2 regions of the Bradyrhizobium sp. McL0616 genome follow, and region 1 is predicted to be linked to the other one. Evidence: predicted binding sites of a transcription regulator. Region 1 holds the regulator's gene; the other holds the start of a gene.

Region 1 (7,544 bases):
GGCGGACGTAGGGTGGGCAAAGGCGCGAAGCGCCGTGCCCACCACTTCAATCAACGTGCACCAAGCGGTGGGCACGCTTCGCTTTGTCCACCCTACAAGAGCTTACGCGTCTTCCACGCCCGCATCCCGCGGCGTGAACTCGTACACCGAGCTACAGAACTCGCACGTGACGACGACCTTGTCGTCCTTGACCATCGCGGCGCGGTCGTCGGGCGAAAAGCTCTTCAGCATGGCGCCGACCGCGTCGCGCGAGCAGGAGCATTGCGCTTTCAGGACCAGCGGATTGAACACGCGGACGCCGCGTTCGTGGAACAGGCGGTAGAGCAGCCGCTCTCCGGAGAGATCGGGATCGATCAGCTCGACGTCCTCGACGGTTTCGATCAGCGAGCGGGCCTCGACCCAGGCATCGTCCTCGGCGACAGCGTGCACTTCGACGCCTTCCGGCGCATCGCCGGGATGCAGATCGGCCTGCCGCGCGCGCTCCGGCGCCTTCGGCAAGAACTGCATCAGCATGCCGCCAGCGCGCCAGCGATGCTTGCCGCCGTCGCCCGAGCGCCACTCCTCGCCGACCGCGAGGCGCACGCGCGTCGGAATCTGCTCGGAGCGCAGGAAATATTCATGCGCGGCGTCTTCAAGGCTGCCGCCGTCGAGCGCGACCAGGCCCTGATAGCGGCTCATGTCGGGCCCCTGGTCGATGGTCATGGCGAGATGGCCATGGCCGAGCAACGCGCCGGAATCCTTAGCGTCGCCAAGACGCGACGCGTCGTAGCGAGCATAGGCGCGCAAGCGATCGGGCGCATTGTAGTCCACCACCAGGAACGACACCGGACCATCGGTCTGGGCCTGGAGTATGAAGCGCCCTTCGAATTTCAGCGCCGAGCCGAGCAGCGTGGTCAGCACGATGGCCTCGCCGAGCAGCTTGCCGACCGGCGCGGGATAGTCGTGCCGGGTCAGGATCTCGTCGAGCGCCGGGCCAAGCCGCACCAGCCGGCCGCGCACGTCGAGCGCGTCGACCTCGTAAGGCAGCACCGCATCATCGATCGGAACCGCGGACGGCGCGCGAACCGGGCCCTCAGGCTCGGTTTTCATGTCAGGGGATTGGGAAACCATGGCGCTTTATCTGGGGTCGGAGGGCGGAAATGGAAGGGGGCGTCGCATGCACGCACCACGCCCCAGTGTCGTCCGGGCTAAAGCCAGGACGACGAGGAATACCTACGTGACCGCGCCGTTACTTCACCGCGTCGAAGCACCAGGCCAGAATGCCCTTCTGCGCGTGCAGGCGGTTTTCGGCCTCGTCGAACACGACCGATTGCGGGCCGTCGATCACCTCGTCGGTGACCTCCTCGCCGCGATGGGCGGGCAGGCAATGCATGAAGAGCGCGTCGGGTTTGGCCAATGACATCAGCTTGGCATTGACCTGATAGGGCTTGAGCACGTTGTGGCGGTGCTCGCCCTCCTTGTCGCCCATCGACACCCAGGTGTCGGTGACGACGCAGTCGGCGCCGCGCACGGCGGCCTCCGCATCGGTGCCGAGCACGATCGGCGCGCCGGTGGCCTTGATGAAGTCACGCATCGCCTTCTTCGGCGCGAGCTCCGGCGGGGTGGCGACATTGAGCTGGAATTTGAAGCGTTCGGCCGCATGGGCCCAGGACGCCAGCACATTGTTGTCGTCGCCGGTCCAGGCCACGGTCTTGCCTTCGATCGGGCCGCGATGCTCCTGATAGGTCAGGAGGTCGGCCATCACCTGGCAGGGGTGCGAGCGCCGCGTCAGGCCGTTGATGACGGGCACGGTCGCGTTCGCCGCAAGCTCCAGCAGCGCCTCGTGATTGAGGATGCGGATCATGATGGCGTCGACATAGCGCGACAGCACGCGCGCGGTATCGGCGATGGTCTCGCCGCGTCCGAGCTGCATTTCCGCACCGGTGAGCATGATCGGCTCGCCGCCGAGCTGACGCATGGCGACGTCGAACGAGACGCGCGTGCGGGTCGAGGGGCGCTCAAAGATCATCGCCAGCGTCTTGCCTTCGAGCGGCCTGACCGGCTGATGCGCCTTCTGCTTCGCCTTCATGGCGGAGGAGGCGTCGAGCATGCTCTTGAGCTCCGACAACGGGAGCTCGTTGATATCGAGGAAATGTTTTGGCGTCTTGCTCATCAGCTTGCCGCCCGCTTGGTCTGACTGGCAGAAATCGCGGAGCAGGCCCGTTCGAGCCGCGCCACGCCGTCCTCGATCTCCGCTTCGGTGACGATCAAGGGCGGCAGGAAGCGCACGACATTGTCGCCGGCGCCGACGGTGAGCAGTTTTTCGTCGCGCAGCGCGGCGACGAGATCGCCCGACGGCACCACGGCCTTGATACCGATCAGAAGCCCCTCGCCGCGCACTTCGCTGACGATGTCGGGATGACGATCGATCACGGAGGCGAGCTTCTGCTTGAGCAGCAGCGACATCCTCTGCACGTGGTCGAAGAAGCCGGGCTTGAGCATGACGTCGAGCACGGCGTTCGCGGCAGAGACTGCCAGCGGATTGCCGCCGAAGGTCGAGCCGTGCGAGCCGGGCGTCATGCCGGAGGCCGCTTCCGCGGTCGCAAGGCAAGCGCCGATCGGGAAGCCGCCGCCGAGCGCCTTGGCCAGCGACATCACGTCGGGCGTGATGCCGAAACGGCGATGCGCGAACAGATCACCGGTGCGGCCCATGCCGGTCTGCACCTCGTCGAAGGCGAGCAGCAGGCCCTTCTCGTCGCAAAGCTGGCGCAGCGCGCGATAGAACGCCGGCGGCGCCGAGCGCACGCCACCCTCGCCCTGGAGCGGCTCGATCAGGATGCCGGCGGTCTGCGGGCCGATCGCCTTCTTCACGGCGTCCAGATCGCCATGTGCAACCTGGTCAAAGCCGTCCATCGGCGGACCGAAACCTTCGAGATATTTTGCAGATCCCGTCGCAGCCAGCGTTGCGAGCGTGCGGCCATGGAAGGCGCCCTCGAACGTGATCATGCGATAGCGCTCGGGATGGCCCTTGGCTGCGTGATGGTGGCGGACGAGTTTGATCACGCATTCCAGCGCCTCGGCGCCGGAATTGCAGAAGAACACGAAGTCCGCAAAGCTCTCGTTGCAAAGGCGCGCCGCGAGCTTCTCGCCGTCCGGGCTCTGGAACAGGTTCGACATGTGCCAGAGCTTGGTGGCCTGCTCCTGCAACGCCTTGACCAGCGCGGGATGGGCATGGCCGAGCGCATTCACCGCCACGCCAGAGGTGAAATCGAGATAGCGATCGCCATTGGTCGCAATCAGCCAAGAGCCCTCGCCGCGCTCAAAACCGATGTCGGCCCTGGCGAATACGGGGAGCAAATGCGGCGCGGCGCTGTTGGTCATGACGGTCTCTTTGGCGGTCGCCTGGATGTTTCGGACGGCCTGAACGTGCGTTGCGCAGCGCGTCATTGGTCCGGAAAACGAAACGTGCCGCCTTTTAAGGGCGGCACGCGTCACCATCTTATGCTTGGTACCACGGGTGTCAATGCCGCCCGGAAAGCCCCGCGAAATGCTGAATCCGTAGTCTTGCGGTGCCGAATTTGCGGGTTTTCACCACGGAACATGTGGACGCGAGTCGGCGGACTCTTGCGCGGGAGTCACGCCATATTGTAGCGTTTGGCTTGTCAGATACGACATCTCGTGCAGCGGTTCTGATCCTCTAAGTCCTCATGTACCGGCGTAAACGTTCGGGAGCGCTTCTGCGCCCGGCGAACTTCAAGGGATTCTGGCGGCACGGGTTTTTCGAGACTTAGGCATTCGCAGCGCAGCCCCAGCAAGGCGGCTCGTAGCGAGGGAAAGGGCGCAATGACGGTTTTGACATGGTCGGACGATCGCGTCGAGCAGTTGAAAAAGCTTTGGGAGGCCGGACTTTCGGCCAGCCAGATCGCAGCTGAACTCGGCAATGTGACCCGCAATGCCGTGATCGGCAAGGTGCACCGGCTGGGCCTGTCCGGCCGTGCCAAGAGCCCGTCGTCGGCAGCTCCGCGGCCACGCAAGGCGCGTCCCGCGCAGCACATGATGCGGGTGACCCGGCCGATTGCGCGCGGCAACACCGCGCTTGCGCAGGCCTTCGAGGTCGAGGCTGAGCCGGATCCGGTCACCTACGACAACGTGGTGCCGATGAGCCAGCGGCTGTCGCTGCTCGAATTGAACGAGGCGACCTGCCACTGGCCGGTCGGCGATCCCTCGAGTCCGGACTTCTTCTTCTGCGGCGGCAGGGCGCTCTCGGGCCTGCCCTATTGCGCCCAACACTCGCGCGTCGCGTACCAGCCGGCGTCAGATCGCCGCCGCGCGCCGGTGAAGCCGTCACGGTGAGTTAGTCTGCTTCCAAGGTTTCGCCGTCCAAGCGACGGCGGTTCGACAAATTCAGTGTCGTCCCGGCCTAGTGCGTAATAGGCCTGGACGACATCGGAGATGGTAGCGGCAGTCAGCAACTAACCACAGAACCCTACGCCTGCTCCGCCTTCGCAAACCGATCATCCAGCGCATAGCCGGCGCCACGGACGGTGCGGATCGGGTCCTGCTCGCGACCGAGATTGAGCAGCTTGCGCAGGCGACCGATATGCACGTCGACGGTGCGCTCGTCGATGTAGATATCGCGGCCCCAGACGCTGTCGAGCAGCTGCTCGCGCGAGAACACGCGGCCGGGATGCTCCAGGAAAAACTCCAGCAGGCGATACTCGGTCGGGCCGAGATCGATCGGCCGGCCCGAGCGCGCCACGCGGCGCTTGTCACGGTCGAGTTCGATGTCGCCAAACGCCAGCACGGTGGCGAGCCGCTCCGGGCTTGCGCGCCTGAGCAGGCCCTTTACGCGGGCGAGCAGCTCAGGGACCGAGAACGGCTTGACGATGTAATCGTCGGCGCCGGTCGCCAATCCCCGCACTCGCTCACTCTCCTCACCGCGCGCGGTGAGCATGATGATCGGGAGCTGCTTGGTATCGGACCGCGCGCGCAGCCGCCGGCACAGCTCGATGCCGGATAGCCCCGGCAGCATCCAGTCGAGCACGATCAAATCGGGGATGTGCTCCTTGAGACGGGTATCGGCGTCGTCGCCGCGCATCACCGTCTCGACGTCATAGCCGTCGCCTTCGAGGTTGTAGCGGAGAAGCTCGGTCAGAGCTTCCTCGTCCTCAACCACCATAATGCGTGCGCCCATGGGGTCGTCGCTCCTTAATTATTCAAGTATTCGGGAGGGTCGTGGCGAAGGTCGTCATGTCGCCCTTCGGCCGCTTGTCGGTCATGGCCTGACCTTCGATCATATAGAACACGGTCTCGGCGATGTTGGTGGCGTGATCGCCGATCCGCTCGATGTTCTTGGCGCAGAACATCAGATGGATGCAGAACGAGATGTTGCGCGGATCCTCCATCATGTAGGTGAGGAGCTCGCGGAACAGCGAGGTGCAGATGGCGTCGACTTCCTCGTCGCCCTTCCACACCGCCATCGCCGCCGGCAGATCATGCGCGGCATATGCGTCCAGCACCGATTTGACCTGCTGCTGCACCAGGTCGGTCATGTGCTCGAGGCCGCGGAACAGCTTGAGCGGATGGAAATCGGTCTCCAGCGCCGCGACGCGCTTGCCCATGTTCTTGGCGAGGTCGCCGATGCGCTCGAGATCGGTCGCGACGCGCATGGCGCCGACGATCTCGCGCAGATCGACCGCCATCGGCTGGCGGCGAGCGATGGTGAGCACGGCGCGCTCCTCGATGCGCTTCTGGAGCGCGTCGAGCTCGACGTCGGTGGCGACGACGCGCTGGCCGAGCGCGACGTCGCGGCGGATCAGCGCGTCGACGGAATCGACGATCATGCGCTCGGCAATCCCGCCCATCTCGGCGACCAGGCGGGTAAGTTCCTGGAGGTCGGTGTCGAAGGCCTTTGCGGTATGTTCAGAACCCATGTCCCGTCTCCTCAGCCGAACCGGCCGGTGATGTAATCCTGCGTGCGCCGATCGGTCGGCGACGTGAAGATCTTGCTGGTGTCGTCGAACTCGATCAGCTCGCCGAGATACATGAAGGCGGTCTTGTCGGAAACGCGGGCCGCCTGCTGCATGTTGTGGGTAACGATCGCAATCGTGTAACTCTCGGACAGTTCCTGGATCAGCTCCTCGACCTTGGCGGTCGAGATCGGGTCGAGCGCCGAGCAGGGCTCGTCGAACAGGATCACCTCGGGCCGCACCGCGACGGTGCGGGCGATGCAGAGGCGCTGCTGCTGGCCGCCGGACAGCGAGAGGCCGGAGGCGTTGAGCTTGTCCTTGACCTCGTTCCACAGCGCGCCGCCGCGCAGCGCCTTCTCGACGCGGTCGTCCATCTCGGACTTCGAGATCTTTTCGTAAAGGCGGATGCCGAAGGCGATGTTCTCGTAGATCGTCATCGGGAACGGGGTCGGCTTCTGGAACACCATGCCGACGCGGGCGCGCAGCAGATTGAGGTCGAGCTTGCCGTCGAGGATGTTGGTCTGGTCGAGCATGAGCTGACCGGTGGCGCGCTGGCCGGGATAGAGATCGTACATCCGGTTGAAGATGCGCAGCAGGGTCGACTTGCCGCAGCCCGACGGGCCGATGAACGCCGTGACGCGGTTGGCGCCGAGCGTCAGGTTGATGTTCTTCAGCGCGTGGTGCTCGCCGTAATAGAAGTTGAGATTGCGCACGGTCACCTTGGGGGGCGCCTCGGGCAGCACCGGCGCGTGGGGCAGGCCGCCGGCCGCGCTCATCGATACGGAAAGATCACTCATTTTGCGGTCCTCTCGGCGCCAAGGATGCGCGCACCAATATTCAGGGCAAGAACGGTCAGGGTGATGAGCAGCGCCCCGCTCCAGGCCAGCTGCTTCCAGTAGGCGTAGGGGCTCTGCACGAAGTTGTTGATGGTGACCGGCAGGTTCGCCATCGTCTTGTTCAGGCTCAGGCTGAAGAACTGGTTCGACAGCGCGGTGAACAGCAGCGGCGCGGTCTCGCCGGCGACGCGGGCGGTGGCGAGCAGCACGCCGGTGATGAGACCGGAACGGGCAGAACGATAAGCGATCCGCTTGATCACCAGCGAGCGCGGCAGGCCGAGCGCGGAGGCCGCCTCACGCAGTGCGTTCGGCACCAGAAGCAGCATGTCCTCGGTCGTGCGCAGCACCACCGGGATCACGATGACGGCGAGCGCGAGACAGCCGGCGAGCGCCGAGAAGCCGCGCATCGGCACCACCACCGCGCCATAGATGAACAGGCCGATGATGATCGAGGGCGCCGAGAGCAGGATGTCGTTGATGAAGCGGATTACGGACGTCAGCCTGTCGTTGCGGCCGTATTCGGCGAGATAGGTGCCGGCGAACATGCCGAGCGGCGCGCCGATACCGACGCCGAGCACGGTCATGATCACGGAGCCGACAATGGCGTTGAGCAGGCCGCCCTCGTTCGATCCGGGTGGCGGCGTATTCTCGGTAAAGAGCTGGAAGTTGAGTCCGGCGAGGCCATTGTAGAGCAGCGTGATCAGGATCAGCGCAAGCCAGGTGACACCAAAGGCGGTTGCGGCGATGCAGAGCCCGCGAA
Region 2 (7,544 bases), 3.0 Mb from region 1:
CGATGCCACTGGGGCTACCACGGTCAACAAGGTCTGCGGCTCCGGCATGAAGGCGACCATGCTGGCGCACGACATCATTCGCGCCGGCTCGGCGGACATCGTCGTCTCCGGCGGCATGGAGAGCATGACCAACGCGCCCTATCTCTTGGCGAAGGCGCGGGGCGGCTATCGCGCCGGCCATGACCGCATCATCGACCACATGATGATGGATGGTCTGGAGGACGCCTACGAGACCGGCCGCTCCATGGGCGATTTCGGTGAGGCAACGGCGGAAGCCTATCAGTTCACCCGCAAGGATCAGGATGCCTACGCGATGGAGACGCTCAGCCGCGCGCGCAAGGCGGTCGAGGGCGGCGCTTTCAAAGCCGAGATCGCCCCGATCACGCTGACCGAGAAGGCCGGCCCGCGCGTCGTCGCCAATGACGAGCATCCGCTAAAAGTCGATCCCGCCAAGATCCCGGGACTGAAGCCGGCATTCCGCGCCAATGGTACGATCACGCCTGCGGCGTCCTCCGCCAATGCAGACGGCGCCGCCGCGCTCGTGCTGACGAAGCGGTCGCTCGCCGATCGGGGCGGCCTGCCGGCGCTCGCCGTGATCAAGGGCCACGCCACCCACAGCCAGGAGCCGCAATGGTTCACCACGGCACCGATTCCGGCGATCCGCAAGCTGCTCGACAAGGTCGGCTGGAGCGCCGGTGACGTCGACCTGTTCGAGATCAACGAGGCCTTTGCCGTGGTGGCGATGGCGGCACAGCGCGATCTCGGCATTCCCCGCGAGAAGCTGAATATCAACGGCGGCGCCTGCGCGCTCGGCCATCCCATCGGCGCCACCGGCGCGCGGCTGATCGTGACGCTGCTGCATGCGCTCGAAGCGAACAATCTCAAGCGCGGCGTCGCGGCGCTCTGCATCGGCGGCGGCGAGGCCACGGCGATCGCCGTGGAGCGTCTCGCAAACTGACGCTGAAAGTCAGAAAATGAGGGAAGTCTGGCATTTTAGCCTTCCCGCTTCCGTGCCAAAGTATAACAATGACGCGGGCCTTCCAAAACCCGCCAACCATGATTGAGGGGCAATGATTTCGAACTGGCTCGCGGCAGCGCTCGGCCGCCGCAATATCCACTACGGCTGGGTGATGGTCGGCGTGACCTTCTTCGCCGCGCTGATCAGCGCCGGCACGGTCGGCGCGCCCGGCGTGTTCATCGTTCCCCTCCAGAAAGAATTCGGCTGGAGCACGGCGCAGATTTCGTCTGCGCTGTCGATCCGATTCATCCTGTTCGGGCTGATGGCGCCATTCGCAGCCGCCCTGCTCAACCGCTACGGCCTGCGCAACGTCACGCTGACCGCGCAGCTCATCGTCGTCTCGGCGCTGGTGCTCTCGCTCGGCATGACCGAGATCTGGCAGCTCGTGGCGCTCTGGGGCGTCGTAATCGGCATCGGCACCGGCATGACCGCGCTGGTGCTGGGCGCCACCATCTCCACGCGCTGGTTTGCCGCACGGCGCGGCCTCGTCGTCGGCATTTTGACCGCGAGTGTCGCCACGGGGCAACTCGTGTTCCTGCCGCTGCTCGCAAGCCTGACCGAACGTTTCGGCTGGCGCCTCTCGCTCGGTTTCGTCTGCATCATGCTCGGCGTCTCCGCATTCGCGGTCCTGCTCGTGATGCGCGACCGGCCGAGTGATCTCGGCCTGCGCCCGTTCGGCGATGAAGGCGCCGAGCCCCTGCCCGCACCGCCGGTGAACCACGGCTCGATCACTGCAGTCGCGCTCGGCACGCTGCGCGACGCCTCGAAGTCGCGCGCGTTCTGGATCCTGTTTGCGACCTTCTTCGTCTGCGGCGCCTCGACCAACGGCCTCGTCCAGGTGCATTTGATCCCGATGTGCCTCGACTTCGGCATCCCGCAGGTGCAGGCCGCGAGCCTGCTTGCGGCGATGGGCATCTTCGACTTCTTCGGCACCATCATGTCGGGCTGGCTGTCCGACCGCTACGACAATCGCTATCTGCTGTTCTGGTACTACGGCCTGCGCGGGCTGTCGCTGATCTTCCTGCCCTTTAGCGATTTCTCGTTCTATGGGCTGTCGATCTTCGCGATGTTCTACGGGCTCGACTGGATCGCCACCGTACCGCCGACGGTGCGACTCACCGCGCAAAAGTTCGGGCCCGAGCGCGCCAATCTGGTGTTCGGCTGGATCTTTGCCGGCCATCAGCTTGGCGCCGGCACCGCGGCGTTCGGCGCCGGCCTGTCGCGGACGCTGCTGCAGAGCTATCTGCCCGCCTTCTTCGTTGCGGGTGCGCTCTGCGTGTTCGCGTCGCTGATCGTGCTGGGGCTGTCGCGGCAGCCGAAGCCGCAAGCCAAGCCGGCGATGGCGTAGACGGCGCGTGTGACTGGGCCGGCGCGAGCCGGCTCAGTACCTGATCGTGGTGGTCACCCCGAACACTGCGGCATCGCCGATCCGCGAAATGCCGGTCGGATCGTTCGGGTTCGGAATGCCGCCCGAGGGCCTGAACACGTATTGGAAGTACGGCGCAATGAGCCAGCCGGGCTTGATGTGCGCCTCGTAGATCACCTCGATCAGGGCCTCGCTGCTGCGCACCGGGCTCTGGATCCCGCCGAAAAACTGGGTGTCGACATCCAGGCTTCGTGCGGCGCCCGAAATCCGCATATAGGCCAACCCAACCCCGAACCGGTCGAGCGGACGGCCAGGGGTAAACCCGACAAAACCGACGCCGCCGTCGAGATAGAGGTCGATCAGGTTGCGATCCGGCGGACTGTAGGCGATGCGGCCGAACGCCGTGACGCCGGGGATCGACGCCGACACGGTCTTCTCGGTCGCCGTTCCCGGCGGCCGCCAGAGGGCCTGCTCCACGACCGCGTAGATTCCATAATTGCCGCGAAGCTTCGCCGGGATGCCTGATCCAGTCGGGTCCGCGAGCGAGACACCTTCCACGGTGAAGCGCTGACTGTCGAAGTCACCGAAATGATACCAGCCGCCGGGCGTGAAGTTGCCGGCGAGCGAGCTTCCACCAATATCGAGATGATAGTCGAAGTGGACCTGCCCGATGACCCAGGGCGGATCATTGATGCGAAACGCCAGACCGTGGTTGTCGCGCGTCTGCGGATCGCCGTCACCGGGCCGCGCCGGGTTGCCGTTGAACACTGCACCGAAGACGGTGACATCGTCCGAAACCGCGGCCTTGATGCGAAGGCCGGGCACCGCGATCGGCGGTGCCGGGCCGCCGGCCGGAAGGTTGCTCGCCTTGATGGCGGGCCAGCCGAAGGTGCCGTTGATGAAGAGGTCGTCAGTCTGGCTGTCGAAGAACTCGACATCGGCGGCCTGCTGGCCGGCCCTGATGCTCAGCCTATCGTTGAAGAGACTCTGCTCGAAATAGGCGTTGTAGAGCCGCTGGTCCGGAAGAGCCTCGATCTCGCTGATGGTAGCGAGGTTGTAGATGTAGTTGCGCGTCAGCCCGCGCCCGTAGATCACGTAGCCGTTGGCGTAGAAGCGGCCGCCGGTCCAGCCGACGAGCTTGTCGAGATCGGCGTCGACCGACAGATCGAGGCGGCCGAAATGGATGGCGCCGCGCGAGACCCCGCCCGACACGTTGCCGATGTTGTCGGCGATGTAGGTCGCGCCGAAATTCAGGCCTTTGTTGACGAGCCCGTCATGCCAGTCGTTGAACCATTTTGGAAACAGCCAATCAGCCGCGCTCTCGTCCTTTGCGCCTGCGAACGCGCTCGTGCTTGCGAAAAGCATCGTCGCGGCGACGAGGGAGCATCGCAACACAAATGTCTGGACAATCGCACTCACGGCTGACACCAGCTGGCATGCGCTACTTTTTGAAGATGCCGGTGCGCCGCATGAACAGATAGGCAAGGCCAATCGAACTCACCATCAGCGCCGCCGCCCAGAGAAATCCCTCGTCGACGTCGGTGAGCGGCAGGCCCTTGGTGTTCATGCCGAAGATGCCGGTGATCAGCGTCGGCGGCAGCAGCAGCGTCGTCACGATCGAGAGCGTGTGGAGATGCTTGTTGCTCTCTTCCTCGTTCTTGAAGCGCAGCTCCTCCTCGAGCAGGCGGCTCCGTTCGCGGAGCTCGACGATGTCGTGATCGAGCCCGTCCAGCCGCTGCGCCAGCTTGCCGGCCTGGATGCGCAGCCCCGGCGCCAGATGATCGGTATTCTTCTGGTCGAGGCGATGAAACAGCACGCGCAATCCGGTCAGCTGACGATGCAGCCGGACGCAGGTGCGGCGCAGCCGGCCGAGCGTGCGACGCATCTGCGGCCTGACTTCGTCGGCGAGGATGCGCTCCTCGATGCCGTCGATCTCCTGGCCAAGCTTATCGGCTATCCGGTCGAGCGTGTCGGCGACCTCGTCGACGATCTTTTCCAGGAGATGGGCGACATTGTCGACGCGGTAGCCGCCTACAAGCACCCTTCGCGTCGCATCCGCCGAGCACAGTGCCTGATGGCGCCCGCTGACCAAGAGATGCTCGGTCATGGCGAAGCGCAGGAACGCGGTCTCTTCCGTGGCGCTGTCGATGTCACGCACGAGATCAGAGAACACGCCGTAGACGCAGTGATCGATGACGTGAAGCTGCTGAAAGGTGTCGTTGGACAGCAGCAGCTCGCGTGCGAGCGGCGGCAGGCTGGAGTCCGCAATCCACGGCCGTGCGCGGGCATCGGTGAGGTTGAAATGCAACCAGAGCCGGCCGTCATGGCTGAATTCGATCGGCTGGTCGATCGGCAGCGCCTCGGCGCTGCCGTCACTGTGGAGCCGGAAGGCCCAGACGAGGCCAGGGATGGCCGGCGCAACATCCGATATCGCACTGACAAGCTTTGCCGGCTCAGCCATGCTGACCCCCACGTATGCAGCCCATGTCCGGGGGGCCGTTGGTGGCCTCCTCCGGATCTCTCGCGGGTACTCAATTACGCCGATGTTACAGTTTGATGATGGGCCGCCCTACTCTGCGGCCAAGCCCGTCGCGGCAGCCGCCTGGGCCTCCTTGACGTAGTCGTGCACCACGCGGCCGAACGGCAGCGTCAAATCGGCGATGTAGTGATGCGCGCCGATGCAGCGGCGCACCGGGAAATCCGCAACTGGCGCGTTGACATGCGGCACCAGATGCAGCCTGCCGGGCCCGATCCAGGAGCCCTTCGGCACGATGTCGATGAGGTTGATCGCGACGAGCTGGCAGATTTCGAGATGGCCGTCGACGCCGGGGATCATCTTCAGATTGATCTGCGTCTTCGACAGCGTGGCGCGGGTGAGGTCGCCGTTGCCGGCCATGCTCTCGTGCTTGTAGCCCATCGTACCCATGGCGACGAGCTGGCCGGCATATTCCAGCGTGCCCGTCAGCGTGTCCTTGACGATCTCGAGCTTTGGATGGGCGTATTTCTTGGGGAAGCCCCAGATCTCGCGGCCCGCCGCGATCGGCGGATCGTCGTCGAGATACATCTGCGAGACGAAATTGACTTCCTCGCCATGCAGGCGTGCGGGAATGACGAGGCCGGACTCGGTGTAGCTGCCGAAGCCGGAGGAATCCGGCATCCTGATCCATTCATAGTGCACGATCGGCTGGTCGATCGGCTCCAGTGGCTCAGGCAGGCCGGCGCGGATCAGGTCCGGGTCGGTCTCGTAGGTGATGACGAGGAATTCACGGTTGACGAAGCGGTACGGCCCGGCCGGATAGCTTGGCCCCGCGGCCGGCATGGACGGAAATCTCAGCAAATCTTCCCTGCGCATCGCTGGTCTCCTGTGTGATGTCTGTGACGCTCGCCCGGCGGCCATCGAGCTTATGCGAATTGCTAGCCGTCGTGATTGACCGCGATGTGAAGGATTTCCGTCAGCCGGACGACCCGGCGCCATTCCCGCTTCGGTTGACGTGCATGCAAACGATGCATCGGCCAACTTTGTCATCACGCCGTCACCGCGGGACGCAATCGTTTGGCTTGTTATTGGAGCACGATCTTCTCGGAAAACCGCGTCGCACTTTTCCGGATCATGCTCGCCAGGAGATATCGGCCATGGACGCCCGAACGTCGCAACCGACACAGCAGCTTCCCGCACGGGGCTGGCGGCCAGACCGCTGCGATCGCGTCGCGCTGGTGCTGCAAGGCGGCGGTGCGCTCGGCGCCTACCAGGCCGGCGTCTACCAGGCGCTGCACGAGGCCGGCATCGAGCCCGACTGGGTCTGCGGCGTCTCGATTGGTGCCATCAACTCCGCCATCATCGCCGGCAACCGGCCTGAGAAACGGCTCGAAGCGCTCCGCATCTTCTGGGAGCGCATCACCAACCGCAAGATCTGGCACTACACGCCGGATGGCGACGTCTTCCGCCAATGGCGCAACCTCACCAGCGCCTGGATGACGTCCGCGATGGGCCAGCCGGGCTTCTTCAGCCCGCACCAGGTCAATCCCTGGTTCAGCCCCGTCGGCGCCAGGACCGCAACGAGCTATTACGATACCGCGCCGCTCAAGGAGAGCCTGCTGGAGCTCGTCGATTTCGACCTCATCAACGAGAAGAAAATGCGCTTCGCGGTCGGTGCGGTGAACGTGCTGTCCGGCAACTTCATCTATTTCGACAACGCCCATGACGAGATCGAGCCGGAGCATATCATGGCCTCCGGCGCGCTGCCGCCGGCGCTGCCGATGGTGCGGATCGGCACCGATCATTTCTGGGACGGCGGCATCGTCTCCAACACGCCGCTCCAGCATCTGCTCGACCACGGGGATGATCTCAACTCGCTGGTGTTCCAGGTCGACTTGTTCAGCGCCCGTGGCGTGCTGCCGCGCTCGATCCAGGACGTGATGGCCCGCCACAAGGACATCATGTATTCCTCACGTACGCGCCACAACACCGACGTCTATCGCCAAACGCACAATCTCAAGGTCTTGCTCTACAAGGCGCTGGCGAAGCTTCCCGACGAACAATTGTCCGACGAGGACCGCAACCTCAAGGCAAGTCTGCGCAACATGCCGGAGATCGCGATCCTGCATCTGATCTACCAGCAGAAGGCCTATGAGGGCGACGCCAAGGATCACGAATTCTCGGGCACCTCGATGCGCGAGCACTGGGCCAGCGGCTACGAAGACACCAAGCGCACGCTGAAGCGGCGCGACTGGATTAAGATGCCCGAGGAAGGCATGGGGCTCGTGGTGCACGACGTGCATCGGGAGACGGAGAGCGCGTGAGCGGAGCCCTCAAACAAAAAACCCGAAAACAACCCCATGCACAGTAGCCGAGGCTCGGCGGATCAATGACTCGCGCGTCGGCAAGTCGGTTTGACTCGTCGGGCAAAACACCGGCAAGATGTGACGATTGCCAAATCGCACGACTGACCTGCTCCGCACCGCTGCGCGACATGGCTAGCCCCCCTGCCCCATGCCATAGACTTCGCGGTGAGAGCGTTGGGAGGCCAAGTTGATCCGCGCGGTGCAGACGGCCGGAGAGTCAGGTGCCCCCTCCCTCCGGCCCGGTGCCGACGACTGCCTGCGGAACGTCGGTTCTGCGCCGCCTGAGGCATCGGCGGTTTACGTCAATTTACCTCACGT

The links. Region 1 encodes PhoB, which activates phosphate uptake and scavenging genes when phosphate is short. Its sites were predicted from a motif close to TGTCATNNANCTGTCAT; they were not measured.
Region 2: ACPPVR_RS26115 (acetoacetate decarboxylase) is a predicted target of PhoB. The motif match lies at 5,905-5,921, and genes of this name have one in related genera.

The regions. Positions count from the first base shown of each region.
Region 1 covers NZ_CP188255.1:8,341,660-8,349,203, forward strand. The annotation lists gene ACPPVR_RS40270 (Hsp33 family molecular chaperone) at 103-1,110, opposite strand; gene argF (ornithine carbamoyltransferase) at 1,229-2,152, opposite strand; gene ACPPVR_RS40280 (aspartate aminotransferase family protein) at 2,152-3,360, opposite strand; gene ACPPVR_RS40285 (GcrA family cell cycle regulator) at 3,823-4,332, shown strand; gene phoB (phosphate regulon transcriptional regulator PhoB) at 4,466-5,173, opposite strand; gene phoU (phosphate signaling complex protein PhoU) at 5,196-5,912, opposite strand; gene pstB (phosphate ABC transporter ATP-binding protein PstB) at 5,924-6,745, opposite strand; gene pstA (phosphate ABC transporter permease PstA) at 6,742-7,544, opposite strand, start outside.
Region 2 covers NZ_CP188255.1:5,333,479-5,341,022, forward strand. The annotation lists gene ACPPVR_RS26095 (acetyl-CoA C-acyltransferase) at 1-958, shown strand, start outside; gene ACPPVR_RS26100 (MFS transporter) at 1,071-2,366, shown strand; gene ACPPVR_RS26105 (carbohydrate porin) at 2,400-3,749, opposite strand; gene ACPPVR_RS26110 (transporter) at 3,826-4,845, opposite strand; gene ACPPVR_RS26115 (acetoacetate decarboxylase) at 4,954-5,736, opposite strand; gene ACPPVR_RS26120 (patatin-like phospholipase family protein) at 6,018-7,184, shown strand.